Regions from separate parts of the Methylobacterium sp. A49B genome, predicted to be linked through region 2. Evidence: predicted binding sites of a transcription regulator. Region 2 holds the regulator's gene; the other holds the start of a gene.
What was found. The regulator LexA, encoded in region 2, represses DNA repair genes until DNA is damaged. The targets are predictions, from matches to a motif close to TGTTCNNNNTGTGTTCNG.
Positions count from the first base shown of each region.

Region 1: a site for LexA is predicted at 3,250-3,267, ahead of ACLBX9_RS19815 (type IA DNA topoisomerase). Genes of this name have one in related genera too.

Region 1 covers NZ_JBKFBO010000112.1:166,552-172,644, forward strand. The annotation lists gene ACLBX9_RS19810 (hypothetical protein) at 1-85, shown strand, start outside; gene ACLBX9_RS19815 (type IA DNA topoisomerase) at 827-3,211, opposite strand; gene ACLBX9_RS19820 (hypothetical protein) at 3,728-4,051, shown strand; cobalamin riboswitch at 4,170-4,367, shown strand; gene ACLBX9_RS19825 (TonB-dependent receptor) at 4,476-6,093, shown strand, end outside.
Region 2 covers NZ_JBKFBO010000043.1:22,041-28,133, reverse strand. The annotation lists gene ACLBX9_RS03370 (ComEC/Rec2 family competence protein) at 1-1,729, shown strand, start outside; gene lexA (transcriptional repressor LexA) at 1,723-2,448, opposite strand; gene ACLBX9_RS03360 (hypothetical protein) at 2,684-3,154, shown strand; gene ACLBX9_RS03355 (hypothetical protein) at 3,193-3,408, opposite strand; gene ACLBX9_RS03350 (NRAMP family divalent metal transporter) at 3,489-4,730, shown strand; gene fae (formaldehyde-activating enzyme) at 4,793-5,332, shown strand; gene ACLBX9_RS03340 (Uma2 family endonuclease) at 5,333-5,947, opposite strand; gene ACLBX9_RS03335 (hypothetical protein) at 6,013-6,093, opposite strand, start outside.

The DNA of each region.
Region 1 (6,093 bases), on a different contig from region 2:
CAGTTACGGCTGGGGCCTGACCGTGAACGCCGTCGCGCTCGCTGTTTTCTTTGTGCTGATCGGTCGAGGCCGGCTGCGCCACTGAAGGGGCGTCGAGACCCCACACGATGGGCCGGCCGCATCGCCCGACATGCCTTCCCCGTCGGACCGCGCTCGCTCAGTGACGGACATCGGGTGCGGCGGCGGCGATCAATGATGCCGCTCGCCTCGAACACCGCGAGGAAGGCCGCGACGCGCTCGTGCCAGGCGGTGCAGCTTCCGTTCTGGTCGACCGCCTCCAGCCGCGAAGGTTCGGTCGTGCCCAGGACCCGGTCGATCTCGACTTCAACGGTGATGCAACGGTGAATCCGTCACGGGTGAACCGGCCGGACAGCGGCGAATGCTCAAGGTCGTGATCCGCGTCCATCACCGGAGCCGGCCCGTTCTCACCCTCCTCCGGAGCCTGATGGCCACGGTCGTTGCCAGGTCGAAGGGCGATCAGGAGGTCAGGTGCTCGCGCGCCCGTCGCAGCGCCCGCAGACGTTTCGTCCGCTCATCTTGTGCCTGTCGCTCGGCTTCGATCTCCGCCCAGACCTCGCTCGAGGATGACTCGCGGATCTCGGCTTTGAGCTGAAGGCTCGTGCGGTCGGCGTAGCGGGAAGTCGGAAAGTGAGACATGCACCCTCTTCGTTGGCCAGCGTCGGGTCGAGATAGGGCGCTAATCCGCGGCGTCGCATCGCTACGACCACAGAGGCCACGATACCGGGGCCGGTTGAAGACGAGCACGATGAGTCATCCGCGGCGTCAGGATGGATGACAGGTCCGTCGTAGCACCCCGCCGGTCGCGTCAGGCTCGACGTCGTGCGGCGGCCTGCCTCGGCGCCTGTGCCGCCCTGCCCCGCCGATTGCCGCGTCCACCGGGCACCTTGGCCTGCGCTGCGCCAGGGGCCGACGGTTCCGCTCCACGCTGCGGCCGCGCGGCGTGCGCGTCGAGGAAGCGCCGACAGGCGTCAAAGTCCGTCTCGCACTCCGATGGGCATGGAATGCCTCGCTGCTCGGCCAGACTGCGTGCGTAACCGCGCATCGCCGCGCTCGGGGTCCGGCGGTCGCCGGATTGTCCGGTATTCCCCTCCCGAGGCGGGCGCGGCCCGGCATGGGTGTCGAGAAAAGCCCGGCAGACGCTGATGCTGCTCTTGCAGCCGCGCGGCAGCGTCACGCCCCTCCGCTCGGCCAAGCTCACCGCGAACGACACCATAGCCGGCGTCGGCGGCCGATCGTCCGCCCGACTTGGCGGGATCAGGCTCGGATCGAGGCTGACGACGGGCGAGCTTGAGATCGCGGCGATCAGCTCGTCGAGGCGCGCGCGCGTGCGCTGCCGGAAGGCGTCGGCGCGCTCGATGGCCTCGGCCCGCGTGGTCGCGCGACCGATCTCGGCCAGTTCCGCCTCGAACAGGGCGCGTCCGACCGGGTCGCCATAGGCCGGGAACACGCGTCGCACCGCGGCCATGAAGGCCAGCCCGACCTCGGTCACTTCGATGGCCGGATCCTTGCCGTTGGCCAGCGTGATGTAGCGGCTCTTCAGGAGCTTGGGTAGGATCGTGTCGCGGGTGGCGGCCGTGCCGAGGCCCTTGGGTTCGTTCGGGTTGACCGGGTTCTCCAGGGCGCGCTTGACCGCCGGATCATCGATCTGGTCGATCAGCCGGCCCATCACCACCGGCAACTCGCCGCGGGTGATCCGCCGCGGCGGCTCGGTCATCGCGGTGGCGACATCCGCGCCCGCGGCCGATGCACCCTCCCCGTCGTTCACGAGTGGCAGGCGTGCGGACGTGGCCTCGGCCTCGCGCTTGGCCTTGCCGGGCACGACGTCCGCTTCGAGTTCGGCCTCGCTGCCGTAGATCGCACGCCAGCCCGGGGCGCGGATGACGCTGCCTGAAACGGCAAACCGCTTCGCGCCCAGCGGCGTCCCGACCTCGGCCGTGACGGTCGTTCGGGCGTCGATGCCGTCGGGCAGGTGGGCGGCGAGAAAGGCCTTCGCGACGAGTTCCCACAACCGGAACTGGTCGGCCGAAAGCCGGCTGCGCTCCGGCACCTTGCGCAGGGGCACGATGGCATGGTGCTCGCCCGGGTCCTTGACGTAGTGCCCCTTCGCCCCGCGTCGGATCAGGGGCACCTCGCCTCCCGGACTGACGTCGCGCATGTCGGTCAGCACGGTCGCGATGGCGGCGACGATCGCGGCGGCATCACCCGCCTGCCCGTCCGGCAGGTACTCGGACTCCGTGCGCGGGTAGCTGAGGTAACCCTGGTCGTACAGCTCCTGAGCGAGCCCTGCCGTGTGCTGCGGGTCCCAGCCGAACCGCTTGGCGCAGCGCCGCGCCAGGGTGTCCTTGGAGAACAGACGAGGGGGCGCGCGGCGCACGTCCTTGTGCGCGACCGCCAGGGGGCCCGACCAGGTCGTGGCCGCCTGCCGGATCGTCTCGGCGATGGCCGCGTCGAAGATCCGATCCTTGGGGGCGTGCCACAGCGTCAGTTCGGCACCGGATTGCGTGCTCAGGTGCAGGGCGACCTTGAAGAAGTCCTGCGGCACGAAGGAGCGGATGCGCGCCTCCAGGTCGGCCAGAATGGCGAGGGTGGGCGTCTGCACGCCACCGAAGCGCCAGGGTTCCCGGAACTCGGGCGGGCGCAGGCGCAGCGAGATGGCCCGGGTGCCGTTCAGCCCGAGGTGGTAGTCCTCGTACTGCCTGCACAGCGCTTCGAGGTAGGCGGCGTAGTCGCGCTCGCCCGAGCCGACCTCCTTGGCCAGGGCCGCGAAGGCGCGCCGGATCGAGACATCGTCGAGCGCGCCGAGCTTGATCCGGTCGACGCGGCCACGCCAGCCGAGGTGCTCCAGCACCTCCCAGGCGATCATGGAACCCTCGCGCCCGGGATCGGTCGCGATGATCACGCGCTCGACGCCGCTCAGCGCCTGCCGGATGGCGGCGATCTTCGGCTCGTGCGATTGCCCGGACCGGTTCGTGCCGCAACTGACCGGGATCGTGGCGAGCGTGATGGGCAGCGCGTCGAAGCGCCAGGGCTTCCACTCGGGTCGGATACTGCCTGGCTCTTCGGCGGACAGCAGGTGCCCCTCGGCGGCCACGCAGACGGTGTTCGGTGAGCGGAAGAAGCGCTGCAGCTGCCGCATCGCCGAGGGTTTCTCGAAGAAGAACAGCGTGCGGCCGGAACGTGAAGGTGACATGTCGCTGCCCACGGTAGCGCCCGCCGCGCCCGACCACGAGTTCACATTTTGTTCCATAGCGGCCTCGCATGCAACCGGCTCGGCTCGAGAACGTCGCGGCGCGATCTCGGTCAGCGCACCGCGTGCAAGGAAAGACAGGTGGCTGTCCGGTTTGCGGCCGCAAGCGGCCCGTCCGTTTCCAGACTCAGCTGGTGGAGAAGCGGACGGTCGCCACTCTCAATCTCATCGCCTGGGGTGGCGACGACAGAGCCTTCGTGCGGTCTTGAGCGCTCACGCTGCTCGGGAGCATGGGTTCCGCCGCTGGTTGCACGGTTGTCCGTCCGCTCGAACCGGCCGGGCGGCAATGACCGAAGACGACGACAGTGATCGCCCTGGCGCATCCGGGCCCGCGCACGTCGACGACCTGTCTGGCAGGGAAGCCGCGCGCCGCGTTCGGCCATTCGTCGCACCGGGCGACCTCACCGAACTGTGGCGGCTGTGGGCCGTTGCCGCGTGACCAGCACAGATGAGGTCACGATGTCGAATCCCGCGAAGGGTCAGTCCGGTGACGGCCAGCACCATGCGACGCGGAGCGCACAGGAGCAGAAGACGGCCGAGGTCCAAGCGGCCGGAAGCGCCAAGGCCGATGCCGGCCATCCTGTGGTGATGGAGGGTGGGAAAGCCGAGACGCCGACGGAGGGCAGAGGCCATCCGAAATCGGCCGCGTCCAACGCACCGTCCGGCGCAACCAGCGACGCCGCCACGAGCATGGCGACGGCGGGCAAGGCCGAGAAGGAAGCCGCGGCGGCGGCAGGTGCCGACAAGGATCAGCACGGTCGCGGGCATCGCAAGGCTGAATAGCGGGACCGCACGCAGCGGGAGCGGCCGGCCACTCCCACAAGGCGCGCTCCCGAACGCAGCCAAAAGGGCACACGTCACAGGAACGCGCTCTGTCGCGTTGACGGAGCTTTGGCCGATCACCTAGCCTGACTGTGACGGTTCCCCTCGGGGATCAAAAGGGAACGCGGTGAGGGGTTCGCCCCGAAGCCGCGGCTGCCCCCGCAACTGTGAGCGGCGAGCCCAGCACCACCGCGTCACTGGATGAGACCCATCCGGGAAGACGGTGCGAGGGCGGCGACCCGCGAGCCAGGAGACCTGCCGTCAGCCGTGGTCACACGCGAAACGCGCCGGGCGGGGTGTCCTGGTGGGTGTCGAGACAGCCGCGCTGACGCGGTTGTCTCGGACTTGTTCGCGGTGACGTGCCACTGCCGTTGCCGAGGCTCCCGTGTTCCACCGTCAAACCGGCCGAAGGCTCTCGACCTTGTCGGGCCTCGGCCTCGCCGCACTCGCATCAGCGGCTGTAGCCCAGGACCGATCCACGTCGCGTGCGGCGACCACCGAGGCAACGCTGGAGGAGATCTCGGTCACGGCGGAGACCGCCGCGGCCACGGCTCCGCAAGCCGGTCCGTCCGCGAGCGCAGGCTATGTCGGAGGCACGACCGGCATCGGCGGGATCAGCACACCGGTGGACTCCGCCAGTTCCGGCGTCATCACGGGTGCGCAGGTCAACAGCCGCCCCGTGACCCGCCCCGGCGAGGTGCTGGAGGCGGTGCCGGGGCTGATCGTCACGCAGCACTCGGGCGAGGGCAAAGCCAATCAGTTCTTCCTGCGCGGCTTCAACCTCGACCACGGCACCGACATCGCGCTGTTCCTCGACGGCATGCCGCTCAACATGCGCACCCACGCCCACGGCCAGGGCTACGCCGACATCAACTTCCTCATCCCCGAGCTTGTCGGTGCCGTGGAGTTCCACAAGGGGCCGTATTTCGTGCGCGACGGCGATTTCGCATCCGCGGGCTCGGTGCGGATCGATTACCTCGACGCGACACCCAGGAACGTCGCCCTGACGTCGATCGGCAGCTTCGGCTACAAGCGCGCCCTGTCGATCACCACCGTGCCACTGGGCGAGGGCAACCTGCTCCTGGCTGGCGAGGCGCAGGTCTATGACGGCCCGTGGGTCGTCCCGGACGCGCTGCGCAAGATCAACGGGGTGGCCCGCTACAGCCAGGGCACACCGCTCGACGGATTCTCGATCACCGGCATGGCCTACGCAGCCCGGTGGACGGCGACCAACCAGATCCCCGAGCGCGCCGTCGTCGCTGGCCTCATCAGCCGCTACGACACGATCAATCCCGCGGATGGCGGAGACACCTCGCGCTTCTCGCTCTCGGGCAAGTTCAGTGCGACGGACGATACGGGCGTGACGCGGGCCTCGGCCTACATCATCCGGTCCCAGTTGAACCTGTTCAACGATTTCACCTACTTCCTCAACGACCCGGTCAATGGCGACCAGTTCCACCAGCTCGATCAACGCATTATCGGCGGCGGCGAGGCCCTGCACATCTTCCAGGGCGACCTGTTCGGGCGCCCGATGGAGAATGAGATCGGCGTGCAGACGCGGACCGACTCGATCCGGGTCGGTCTGTTCAACACCACGAACCGGCAGTACCGTTCCGGGGTGCTCGACGATCGCGTGCTGGAGACGAGCGGGGCCTTCTACTTCGACAACCGAGTCCGCTGGACCGATTGGCTGCGCACCTCGATCGGCTTCCGCGCGGACGGCTACTCCGCCAGCGTCGTCTCGGACACGCCGGCCAATTCCGGCCAAGCGCGGGACGGCATCGTCAACCCGAAGCTCGGCCTGACGCTCGGGCCGTGGTTCGACACCGAACTCTACGTGAATTACGGCGGCGGCTTCCACTCGAACGACGTGCGCGGCGTGACCGCCACCGTCGACCCGACGTCGTCGCTGTTCAACACCACCCGCTCGCCGTTCCTGGTGCCGTCCACGGGCTACGAGGTCGGGCTGCGCAACCGCTCCATCGCCGGTCTGGAGACGAGCC
Region 2 (6,093 bases):
GCTGCCGCCGCCGGAGGCCGCCCGGCCCGGCGGCTACGACTTTGCCCGGGACGCGTATTTCCAGGGTCTCGGCGCCGTGGGCTCGCTGGTCGGAGCGGTCACGGTCCGCGCGCCCGCGGAGCCGCCGCCCCTGCGCCTGCGGCTCGCCGCGACGCTGGACGCGGCCCGCAACGCGTTGACCCGCCGGATCGCGGAGGCCGAGGGCGGGCAGGCGGGGGCGGTCGCGGCGGCCCTGGTGACGGGCAAGCGCGGGCTGATCGGGCCGGCGACCAACGACGCGCTGCGCGCCGCCGGCATCTACCACGTGGTGTCGATCTCCGGGCTCCACATGGTGCTGGCCGCCGGCGTGGTGTTTTGGCTGGTCCGGGCGGCCCTCGCCCTGGTGCCGTACTGCGCCCTGGTCTGGCCGATCAAGAAGATCGCGGCCGGCTTCGCCATGGTGGGCGTGACCGCCTACTGCGCCTTCTCGGGGTGGGACATCGCCGCCGAGCGCTCGCTGATCATGACCCTGATCATGCTGGGCGCGATCCTGGCGGACCGGCCGGCCCTGTCGATGCGCAACCTCGCGCTGGCCGCGCTGATCGCGCTCGCCCGCGAGCCGGAGGGCCTGCTCGGCCCGAGCTTCCAGATGTCATTCGGCGCGGTGGCCGGGCTGATCGCCTGCGCGCGCCTGATCGACGGCCGGCTGTTCGTGCGCCCCGGGGTGGGTCGGGTGGGGCGCCTCGTGGGCAGCGGCCTCTCGGCGGTCACCGGGACCCTGGCCACGACCCTGGTGGCGCAGGTCGCCACCGCGCCCTTCGCCACCTACCACTTCCAGACCGTGCAGCCCTTCGGGCTCGTCGGCAACGCCCTGACGCTGCCCCTCGTCTCCCTGGTGGTGATGCCCGCCGCGGTCCTCGGGATCCTGGCCTATCCCTTCGCCCTCGACCGGCCGGTCTGGTGGCTGATGGGTCAGGCGGTGGGGGGCATGCTGGCGATTTCCGAGTGGATCGCCGGGTTCGAGCGCGCCACCCTCGTGCTGCCGGCCTTCGGAACCGCAGCGCTGACCCTGCTGACCGCAAGCCTGCTGCTGGCGACGCTCCCGGTCTCGCGCCTGCGCTGGCTCGCCGGGCCGCCCCTCCTGCTGGGGCTCTGGCTCACCGCGCTGCCGGACCGCTACGACGTCTACGTCGACCGGCAGGGCGGCGGCGCGGCGGTGCGGGGGCCGGACGGCCGCCTCGCCGCCCTGGGCAGCCCCTCCGGCTTCGTGCTGGAACAGTGGCTGAAGGCGGACGGCGACGGGCGGCGCCCCGGCGCGCTGGTCACGCCGTCCGGAAGCGGGCGCTGCGACCGGCTCGGATGCACCGCGCGCCTGCCGGATGGGCGGGCGGTCGCGCTGGTCCGGGATCGCCGCGCCTTCCCGGAGGATTGCGCCCGGGCCGCGGTGCTGATCACCGGCCTCGCGGCGCCCCCGACCTGCACGGGGCCCCTCGTGATCGACCGGCATGTCCTGGCGGATCACGGAGCCGTGGCGCTCCGGGCCGAACCCGGCGGGTTCACCGCGCGCTACGCCCGGACCGGTGATCGCGGCCTGCCGTGGCGACCGCACCGGGACACGAAGCCGGCACCGCCGATGACCGCCGCAGTCGACAGCAGTCGCGCCATGGAGGAGCCTGCGGCCCCGGCTGAGGCCGACGGATCAAGCGGCGGGGACGCGCCCGGCGACGCGCCCGCCGAACCGCTTCAGTAGCGGCGGACGAGACTCACGAGGCGGCCCTGGATCTGGACCCGGTCGGGCCCGAGGACGCGGGTCTCGTAGGCCGGGTTGGCGGCCTCCAGGGCGATCGAGGAGCCGCGGCGGCGCAGGCGCTTGAGCGTCGCCTCCTCGTCGTCGATCAGGGCCACGATGATGTCGCCCGTGTTGGCGGTGTCCTGCTTGCGGATCACCACGAGGTCGCCGTCGAGGATGCCGGCCTCGACCATCGAATCACCGCGCACCTCCAGGGCGTAGTGCTCGCCGCCGGCCAGGAAGTCCGGCGACAGGGTGATGGCATGGCTCTGGTTCTGGATCGCCGAGACCGGCGTGCCGGCCGCGATCCGGCCCATGACGGGGATCGACACCGCCCGTCCGGCCTCGTCGATCATGCGGGCATTGGCGGGCAGCGGCGGCTGCTTGGACTTGCCACCCTCCACCACGCTCGGGGTGAACCGGCGGGGCTCGGCGGGCGCCTGGGCCGCGGCCGCCTGCGTCAGGCTCTCGGGGATGCGGATCACCTCGATGGCGCGCGCCCGATTCGGCAGGCGCCGGAGGAAGCCGCGCTCCTCGAGGGCCGTGATCAGCCGGTGGATGCCCGACTTCGACTTCAGGTCGAGGGCGTCCTTCATCTCGTCGAAGGACGGCGGGACGCCGCATTCCTGCATGCGGTTCTGGATGAAGCGCAGGAGGTCCAGCTGCTTGCGCGTGAGCATCGACGGGGGCCTCGCGGCTTGAGGGACCGCCTCGTGGCGGCCACAGAAACAAATCACGAACACGTTAAACGTTCCGCAAGTGTTCCGCAAGAGAGATATGGCCACGCTTGCGTGCGCGGCGGTTCCTGCCGGGGAGAAACGCATTGACGGCGCAAGCGGAGCCGTTTCAATGCGTCCAGCCGGCCGTCCGGGGATAAGCCCGGGGCGCGGCGTGGATCGGGCTGGGATGACGAGGATGCGACGACCCGCAGCTCTGCTGCCCCTCGGCGTGGTGACCCTCGGCGTGGTGACCCTCGGCCTGGCGCTCGCCGGCTGCACGACCGGGTTCTCCTACATCTCCCGGAACTACGTCGCGCTGACGCCGCAGGTGGTGACGATCGGCTGCAAGGAGCCCTACGAGGTCTACGACAACCGGCAAGTGCGCCGGATGCTGATCGTCTCGAACGCCCTGCGGGAATATGCCGGCTGCAACCTAAGCGAGGTCCGGATCGATCCCGAGCCCGAGGCGACGCGGGTGAAGCGCTTCCGGACCGCGGCCCGGGCCTATCTCGACGAGACCGTGCGCGAGGATTGCCGGATCACCGGCGAGACCGTGTTCGATCCGCTGAAGACAGAGTTCGCCTACGCGTGCGACGCGCCGATCGAGAAGCGCGGCACGGTGGTTCCGCGGCTTCCGGGCCGCAATCCGGGCCTGATCCTGCGCTGAACCGCGGGCCCGGCGCCCGCACCCGTCAGGTCCCCGGCTCAGGTCCCCGGCTTGGGGAAGGTGCGCTCGGTCGCGTCCCCAGCCGCCGCCAGCAGCGCGCGGGCGAAGGCGCGGGCCTCCGCCCGGTCCAGGGTGATGGCGGCGGTGACCGGCGCGCCGCCGAGATCGGACAGGGCGAGTTCCAGGCGCACCCCGTCGGGCACGGCGCTCGCCTGAAGGCTCCAGCCGGAACCCCGATCCGTGCTCTCCGCCATCTCAATTCCTCCCGCGGGCTCCCGGGAAAACGCCGCAGGCGTCCGCCGGAACTGCCGCCGCCCGGGACTGTTCCCGAGCCGTGCCCAGCGCTTCCCTGCCCCGCCTGTCCGCGTTCCTCAAGGCCGCGGGCCCGGGACTGGTCGTGATGCTCGCCGATACGGATGTCGGCAGCCTGATCACGGCGGCCCAGAGCGGCGCGCGCTGGGGCTACTCGCTGCTGCTCCTGCAGATCCTGCTGGTGCCGATCCTCTACGTCGTCCAGGAGCTGACGGTCCGGCTCGGGACCGCCACGGGCCGCGGCCATGGCGAGCTGATCCGGACGCATTACGGACCGGTCTGGGCCTGGATCTCCTACGGCGGCCTCGTGGTCGCGGGAATCGGCGCCATCGTGACTGAGTTCTCCGGGATCGCCGGGATCGGCGACCTGTTCGGGGTTCCGCGGCTCGTGAGTCTCGGGCTGCCGGCGACCCTGCTCCTCGGGCTGGTCTTCACCGGCAGCTACCGGCGCGTCGAGGTGGTGGCGATCGCGGTCGGCCTGTTCGAGCTGGTCTTCGTCGGGCTGGCGATCGCGGCGCGGCCGGACGTGCCGGAGATCGTCGCCTCCTTCGGGCACATCCCGCTGGGTGACGGGCAATACCGGGTGCTGATCGCCGCCAATATCGGCGCGGTGATCATGCCGTGGATGATCTTCTACCAGCAGTCGGCCATCGTCGACAAAGGCCTCGGCTGGGACCATGCGCGCCGCTCGCGGCTCGACACCCTGGTGGGCGCGGTGATCTCGCAATGCGTGATGGGCGCGATCCTGATCGCGGCCGCCGCCACGATCGGCAAGTCCGGTCAGGGCAGCGCGAAGGGACTGGAGACCGTGGGCGACCTCGCGGGCGCCTTCACCCCGGCCCTCGGGCCCTGGCTCGGGCAGGTGGTGTTCGGGGTCGGCATCATCGCGGCGGCCTTCGTGGCTTTGAACGTCGTGGCCCTGGCGCTGGCCTGGGGCTTCGGCGACGTGACCGGCCGGCCGCACTCCCTCGGGCAGTCGCCCCGGGAGGCGCCGGCCTTCTACGGCGCCTTCGCGCTGGCGGTCGCCGCGGGGGCGGTGGCCGTGCAGCTCGTGCCGAACCTCGTGGCGCTCAACATCGCGGTCGAGGTCATGAACGCCCTGCTCCTGCCCCTGGCGCTCGGCCTGCTGATCCTGCTGGCCACGCGCGTCCTGCCGGAGGGGCAGCGCGTGGCCGGGGCCTACAGGTGGGTCGTCTACGCCGTGTCGGGGATCACGATCGCCTTCGCGATGATCGGCGTGCTCGACGGGGTCGGCCTGCTCTGACGCGATTGACGCGAGCCCTCCGATGATGTCTCCCGCGGGCTCCGATCAGGTGGAGTTCGAACATGCAAGAGATCTGGTTCCGCACGGGCGAGGCCACGGTGCTGGCGGCCGAGGGCCAGTACACAGACGCCATGCCGGAGGTGCTGATCGGCTCGGTGCGCGGTCCGGTCGGTCAGGCCTTCGCGTCGATGATGGGGCAGGTCCAGGGCCACACGCGGATGTTCGTGGTCCGCGACCTCAACCAGCTCGTGCGCCCCGCCACGATGATGACCACCAAGGTCACGATCCACACGGCCGAGTATGCCGAGCTCCTCGGCGGCGTGGTCCAGGCCGCCACCGGCGACGCGATCGTCGACTGCATCATCGAGGGCATCCTGCCGAAGGACGGGCTCGACGAGCTGTGCATGATCATCATGATCTGGCTCGACCAGCGCTGCGCCGAGGACGACAACCTGGACCAGAAGGACCTCTACCGGACCAACTACGAGGCGACGAAGCTCGCCATCGCCCGCGCCCTCAAGGGCGAGCCGACGGTGGACGAGCTGATCGCCAACCGGAAGACCGTGAAGCACTACGCGCTCGACGGCGTGATCGAGTACTGATCAGCCCTGTGCGACGGGCGTGCGGGCATAGAGATCCGCCACGGCGCAATCGAGGCCGAAACCGGGGAGGACCAGACGGTCATCCCCGGTCAGGCGGGCGCAGGTCCAGGTCTCCCCGCTGCGCACCGACAGGGTCAGCGCGCGTCTCCTCTGCTCGATCAGGAGCACGGCCTGACAGAGCGGCAAGGCCTCGTAGCCCGCGCGCTTGACGTCGATCTTCGTCTGGCGCGTGCCGGGCAGCTTCCGGTGATCGCTCGGCGAGAGGATCTCAGCGGCCAGATAACAACCGTCGACGACGTTCCGGTCAGGCTCGATGGTGGCCGCGTCGATGACCGCGACGTCCGGGACGTAGGTATGGCCCGTGATGAACGGCCTGAGGTCGATGGCGGGATCGTGGATGGCGATCCACGAGGAGCCCGACCGTTCCAGAGCCTCGTTCAGCAGGCGCTGGAGAGTCACGACGATGACCTGATGGATGAGGCTCGGCCGGGCCTGCATCACGATCTGGCCCTCGATAAGCTCCCACTTCTCCTCATCGGGGCGCGTCTCGATGAAGTCCCAGAATCCCCGATGGGGATCGGTCCTCTGGACGGGCGGGGTTTCGAGAGTCGTCATGGGCAGCCCGGGCCGAGTCGACAGAGATCGAGGATCCCGCCGGCCACGCCCTCGGTCAAGAGCCCCTATCCCGGCGGGATGCGCCCCACCGAGCACAGGGTGCGCATCGTGGTGCTGCCCGGGTCGGTGTAGCAGGAGGCCGACCA